2 linked regions of the Prochlorococcus marinus CUG1417 genome follow. The protein of the gene in region 2 interacts with the protein of the main gene of each other region in a pairwise test. Links are inferred from orthologs where the notes say so. Each region holds a gene or a part of one and is shown on either strand. Other genes may lie near its edges.

Region 1 (3,220 bases), 300 kb from region 2 along the record:
AATAGCTCCAGCTGCTGCTGCCAAAGTAGTTGTTACAGCAACATATGGAACCCATTGATCCATAGCAAGTTGAGAACCGGGGTTAAATCCATACCAACCTATCCATAGGACTAATGCACCTAGAGTAGCTATGGCCATATTGTGTCCTGGCATAGCTTGTGGTTTCCCATCAGAGTATTTGCCAATTCTTGGTCCAAGAAGCATAGCTCCTACAAGACCTGCCCATGCTCCAACTGAGTGAACAATTGAAGAACCAGCGAAGTCAACAAAACCTAAGGAATCAAGCCAACCACCATTCCATTTCCAGCTACCAGCAATTGGATATATAAATGCAGTTAATACAACAGCAAATACAACAAATTCTCCAAATTTAACTCTTTCAGCAACAAGACCGGAAACGATAGTTGCCGCAGTTCCTGCGAATGCAGACTGGAACAAGAAATCAACAGTTGGGACTAATCCAGCGTCAGTAACCATATCAGCGGTAACTGTTGGATCAAAAAATAAGCCTCCAAAATAAAGCCATCCGTCAGCAACGCTTCCTCCGTACATTAATGAATAGCCGATAAACCAATAAGAAGTTACAGCTAGAGCAAATACAAAGAGGTTTTTAGCAAGGATGTTTACTGCGTTCTTAGAACGACACATACCTGCCTCAACCATAGCGAAACCGGCGTTCATGAAGATCACCAAAATAGTAGCGATCAAAAGCCATAAATTGTTAGCAAGAAAAGCTGCATTCAACTCAGGTAAATCAGCTGCATGAGCTGAAAGATTAAAAATACCTAAACCAAACAAAGCTAGGGGAACAGTTGCAAGCCACAACATAGAGCGGTTTGAACTAAATCCTCGAATACTCCTCAAAAGGAGCATAGGTCCATTAACAAGACTTGCATCTTGTAATTTGGACCTAGAGCGCCTTTGAGGCGTTTGCAAAGCAGTGGTCATAAAAAAAAATTAGATCTGCAAAAAAACAGTTTGTACTGTTTCCTTTCAAATTTAAATTTATTCAAAAAACTTATCAGTGTCTAGTAGTTGTTTATACCAATTTTATAGTTGCACCCCAAAACATTATTTGTTAGATTTGAAAATTATTTTTTTAGAATTTCAAATTATCAAGTTTTTTTAATTATTTTAAAGGTTTAATTCCATTCCATGTTACGTGATCTTTATGAAATACAAACGAACAAGGGATGGTAATCATGCCTGCTCTAGAAGATTCTCTAAAAAGCTTGCCATATATGGGATCTGCATCATCTCCAGTAGTAAAAAATTCTGCATCTTTTCTAGTTATACAAGGTACTAAAATGCTTTTACTTTCAGGAATCAGTTCTTTTAATTCTTTTAAGTGTTTTTGGCCTCTTTTCGTTACTGTATCTGGGAAAAGAGCTACATTTTCTTTAATCCAAGTCGTATTTTTTACTTCAATATAAATGTTACGTTTATCAGGATTTGAAGATTTTGTAGTCAAAAAAAAGTCAATTCTGCTTTTTTTATCTTTTCCATAGGGGATTTCTGATTTAATTGTCTCTATTTCTCCTATTATTTCGTTTAGCAAATTTTTCTCAATAACCTTTTTGATTAACTTATTTGCAAATAAAGTATTAATACCCACCCAAACCTCTTCATTTTTTGTATTTAATACACATATCTGTTCCAATGTAAAAGGTAATTTTCTTGTTGGAGAAGAGGAAACACTTATTCTTACTTTTGCTTCCTCACTCAAAAGACCCTTCATTGGGCCAGTGTTAGCACAATGAGCAGTTACTACCTTTCCGCTTTCTAATTTTATATCTGCAAGAAACCTTTTATACCTCTTGATTAAAACCCCTTCAATTAATGGATCAAATTCAATTATCCGATCATTCATAAATATGTCTTTAATTAAAAATCAAATATAATTGAAACTTCATCATCTTGAAAAATTTCAGATAAAGCTAAATGAATTCATTTTTAAAAAATAATGTTTTTTCGATTTCATTTGGTACTAGTCTTAGTAAATTAGCTGGATGCCTAAGACAAATCTTGATAGCTGCAGCTTTCGGGGTTGGGGTTACATACGACGCATTTAATTATGCCTATATAATTCCAGGTTTTTTGCTAATAATCATTGGAGGAATTAATGGCCCTTTACATAATGCAGTAGTTGCAGTTCTAACCCCTCTTGACAAAAAAAATGGAGGAATAGTTCTAACTCAAGTAAGTATAAAACTTTCAATATTATTATTATTTTTAGCTGTACTAGTTTATTTTAATTCCGGTTTATTAATTGAATTATTAGCCCCCAATATAAGTAACGCAGCTAAAGTTATTGCCACTTATCAATTAAAGATACTTACACCTTGTATCCCTTTATCTGGATTCATAGGTTTAAGCTTTGGCGCCTTAAATTCTCGAAGAAGATTCTTTTTATCAAGTATAAGTCCAGCCATAACAAGCTTATCTATTATTTTTTTTATTTTATTTTCTTTGAGTTTCAACCAAGAAAACACATCTTCAAATTTACTTGCCAAGACGGGATTACTTGCTTTTGCAACTTTAATAGGAACTTTTATTCAGTTTGTCATTCAAATTTGGGAAATAAATAAAATCGGCCTCTTGAGATTAGATTCATCTTTCAATTCATTTATAGATGAAGAGAGGAGGATTTTCAAACTTATTATTCCAGCATCTATCTCATCAGGTCTAAGTCAAATTAATGTTTTTATAGATATGTTTTTCGCTTCAAGTTTTCAAGGAGCAGCATCTGGACTGGCTTACGGAAACTTTCTTGTACAAGCCCCCTTAGGCATATTATCTAACTCTTTGATATTGCCATTACTTCCAAAATTCTCCAAATTGAGAAGTGATAAAGACGATAGAGGTCTCAAAAAAAAATTGATATCTGGAATAGAGTTGTGTTTCTTGACTTCTATTTTTTTAGCCGGATTTTTCATAACATTCAATAATCAAATCGTACAATTAGTTTTTCAAAGAGGATCTTTTGATTATTCAGCGGCCTCACAAGTAAAGAAAATATTAATTGCTTATGCAGTTGGCATACCTTTTTATCTATATAGAGATTTATTAGTAAGAACTTACTATTCAATAGAAAAAACAAACTTTCCTTTTAAGTCTTCATTTGCAGGGATAATATTTAACATTTTTTTTGATTGGTTTTTAATTGGTGGCCCAATTAAGAATTTTGGGAATCTTTCTCCATATAATTTTGGAGTTGTAG
Region 2 (3,391 bases):
TAATTTGAGTTTTAATAATCTTAAATTAAAACTTGGTCCAGATTTTAAACTTCAATATTCAGAATTAATTCAAGCTTATTTAGATACCAAATTAGACCTTAATATAAACGGAAAGGTAGGCAAAGATTTAAATGCTAGAGGTCTAATTTATCTTAAAAAAGGTAGAGCTAATCTATATACTACTCCATTTAAACTTGATAAAAATAAAGATAATTATATTTTATTTGCATCAAGAAGTGGCGTCGTTCCATTTATTAATTTTTCTCTTGTTAGTAAAGTTCCAGATTCTATAATACCTATAAGTGAAAATAATCAGGATTTAAATATATCAGCTGATCTAGATGTGAATGAGACTTCTAGTGGTTTGGGATCATTCGGGATTGGCAATTCAAGGCTTATCAAAATTGAAGCGTCTTATGAAGGATTTTTAGATCAATTATCTTTTGCTGATGAAAATAGAAGAATCCAATTAAGGAGTACGCCAAGTTATAACAGATCACAAATAATTGGTTTGATTGGCGGTAACTCTGCAAATTTAATAAATAGAGCATTTATTTCTCAACTTAATAATGCTGATGCATTTAGTGAAAGATTTCAGTTATCTCTATACCCAGCATTAATAGAAAATAATGATTCATTAAATAATATTTTTTCTAATGAAAATTTAAATATAGAGAATGATGGTCAATCATCTTCTAATGAGGAATTTTCTTCTCAAGCTTGGGTAGCCGAAATAGGGCTTGATATTACTGACGCGATAAATTTTGCCTTCCAAACTGTTCCAGGTAGAGATGATATTTCACCTTTAGGAATTTTGACTTTTCAGGCAAATCCGAACTTAGAATTATTAGGTTCTTATGATTCCAATGGGGACTGGAAAAGTCAAGTTCAATTATTTTTTAGATATTAACGCAGAAAGAAATTTACTTTAAAGAATCGTTAATTTGAATTATTATTAGATTACCTAAAAAATATTATGGCTAATATCTTTGAAGTCCCTCAACCAGGTAATGATCTTCTAGAAAAAGCTGATAAAGTTCGTTTGGCATCAATAAAAATAAGTCAGACTGAAAATCAAAATAGAATTAAAGCCCTAAATTTTATGGCTGATTATCTAGAAAAAAATTCTAAAGAAATATTAGATGCTAATAATGAGGATTATTCAAGTGCAGAAAAAAAGGGTATTTCTAAGGCTTTACTTTCTAGATTGAAATTATCAAAAGCAAAATTAAATTCAGGTATTGAAGGAGTAAGAAAAGTTGGTGACTTGGCTGATCCTGTAAATCAAGTCCAAATAAAAAGAGAGCTTTCTAAGGGATTGGTCTTAGAAAGAAAAACTGTGCCAATCGGAGTCTTAGGGGTTATTTTTGAATCAAGGCCAGATGCCGTGATGCAGATTAGTTCTTTAGCCATAAGATCAGGTAATGGAGTAATGTTAAAAGGTGGTAGTGAAGCCAATTTAACAAATACTTCAATAGTGAGAGCATTGCAAGAAGGTTTAAATGAATCAGGCCTTGATAAAAATGCAATATGTTTACTAACAAGCAGAAAAGATAGCATGGCGATGTTAAATCTTGAGAAATATATTAATTTAATAATTCCAAGAGGGAGTAATCAATTAGTTAAATTTATTCAGGAGAATACAAGAATTCCTGTGTTAGGCCATGCTGATGGAATTTGTCACTTGTTTATAGATATTGAGGCAAATCTAGAAATGGCTTTATCAGTCGCTTTAGACAGCAAAATCCAATATCCTGCAGCATGTAATGCTATTGAAACTCTATTAGTCCATAAAGATATTGCTTCAGCTTTTTTAGAAAAGGCCATACCTTTGTTTAATTCTAATGATGTTAAGTTAATTGGAGATGAGAGATCAGTTGAATTAGGTTTAAAGTATGAGGCTAGTCTAGAAGATTGGGAAACTGAATATTTGGATTTAATTTTATCGATAAAAATTGTTGATGATCTTGAGGAAGCAATCACACATATTCAAAAATATAGTTCAAAACATACAGATGGAATAATTACTGAAAACTCAAAAACTGCCAATAAATTTATGAATGTAATTGATAGTGCAGGTGTTTTTCATAATTGCTCTACTAGGTTTGCCGATGGGTTTAGATATGGATTCGGAGCTGAAGTTGGCATATCTACTCAAACTCTTCCACCAAGGGGACCTGTAGGTCTAGAGGGTTTGGTAACTTATAAATATTTCCTAAAAGGTGATGGGAATATAGTTGATGATTTTTCATCGGGAAAGGCTTTCTATACACATAAAGATCTTTAAAACTTTTAAAGATGGAAACTTTTTTAAAAATTGAGAATATTAAACTTTGGGCCAGGGTTGGCGTTCTTGATAAAGAGAGAGAATTGGGACAACTATTTTCTTTAGATATATTTTTATGGACTAATTTTGAAAAATGTACAGTAAATGATGATATAAAAAAAACAGTTGACTATTCGAAATTAGTTCAAATTTTAAAAGATCAATCAAAGAAAATATATTGTTTTACAATCGAAAAATATTCCAACTCAATTTTAGAAATCATCGATCAGGAATTTAAGCTTTCTAAAATTAAAATTATTTTGACAAAATGCAATCCTCCAATCACAGGTTTCGATGGGAAGGTGTCAATAGTAAGAATTCTTGAAAATAATTAAAGTATTGGAAAAAAGAAATCCCATCTTATTGATTCATGGTCTTTGGAATACTTCAAGTATTTTTTCTTCTATTACTTCAAAACTTGATGATATTGGAATTGAATATTTTGCTCCAACGCTTAAACATTCATTTGGAATGACTTCAATTCTGGATTTGACTAATAAATTAAACGAATTGATTTTAGAGAAATATGGTTTAGAAAAAGAAATAGATATTTTGGGATTTTCTATGGGTGGAATAATTGGTAGGTACTGGCTTCAAAAATTTAATGGGTGTAAAAGAACAAGAAGATTAATATCTATAGGTTCCCCTCACAAAGGAACTTTAATGGCTCAATTAGTCCCTAAATACCCTTTTAGAGGAATATCAGAAATGAAAATAAATAGTAAGTTTTTAAGGGGACTCGCAAATAATGATTTTTTACTTGATGATATTGAGTGTATAAATTTCTTTACTTATTGGGATATCATGGTATTCCCTGGTTGGTGGACAAATTTAAAATTTGGGAAAAAAATATCAGTAAAAGTATATATACATAGAAATCTTGTAAGAAATGAATCTGCGGTTGATAAAATAATCGATGAAATTATTTCGTAGCTCCAGATAGACCTAAATGTCTTATTAAGGGATCTGTTTGTGGCTCTCTTCCCCTGAATAGTTTAAATATGTCTAATGGAGGTAAGCTTCCTCCCAAGCTAAGTATTGTATCTTTAAATTTCTTTCCTATAA

What was found.
Region 1: the proteins of HA140_RS03145 (region 2) and sfsA interact in binary tests that used the Escherichia coli proteins (3 or more experiments, as listed by UniProt). The link is inferred for Prochlorococcus marinus CUG1417 from one-to-one orthologs.

Annotation. Positions count from the first base shown.
Region 1 is NZ_JAAORN010000001.1:259,802-263,021, reverse strand. Bases 1-2,956 are described here. They hold sfsA (DNA/RNA nuclease SfsA), read right to left. Parts: upstream 1,871-2,956; coding sequence 1,130-1,870; downstream 1-1,129. Other genes in these bases: murJ (murein biosynthesis integral membrane protein MurJ), read left to right, coding at 1,942-2,956; HA140_RS01425 (ammonium transporter), read right to left, coding at 1-948. In the rest of the region: more of murJ, read left to right, coding at 2,957-3,220. UniProt on the Escherichia coli protein: Binds to DNA non-specifically. Could be a regulatory factor involved in maltose metabolism.
Region 2 is NZ_JAAORN010000001.1:558,057-561,447, forward strand. The notes cover bases 245-3,131. They hold HA140_RS03145 (glutamate-5-semialdehyde dehydrogenase), read left to right. Parts: upstream 245-976; coding sequence 977-2,287; downstream 2,288-3,131. Other genes in these bases: HA140_RS03140 (translocation/assembly module TamB domain-containing protein), read left to right, coding at 245-910; HA140_RS03150 (dihydroneopterin aldolase), read left to right, coding at 2,299-2,661; HA140_RS03155 (esterase/lipase family protein), read left to right, coding at 2,666-3,131. Also shown: more of HA140_RS03140, read left to right, coding at 1-244; more of HA140_RS03155, read left to right, coding at 3,132-3,259; HA140_RS03160 (M3 family metallopeptidase), read right to left, coding at 3,249-3,391. UniProt on the Escherichia coli protein: Catalyzes the NADPH-dependent reduction of L-glutamate 5-phosphate into L-glutamate 5-semialdehyde and phosphate. The product spontaneously undergoes cyclization to form 1-pyrroline-5-carboxylate.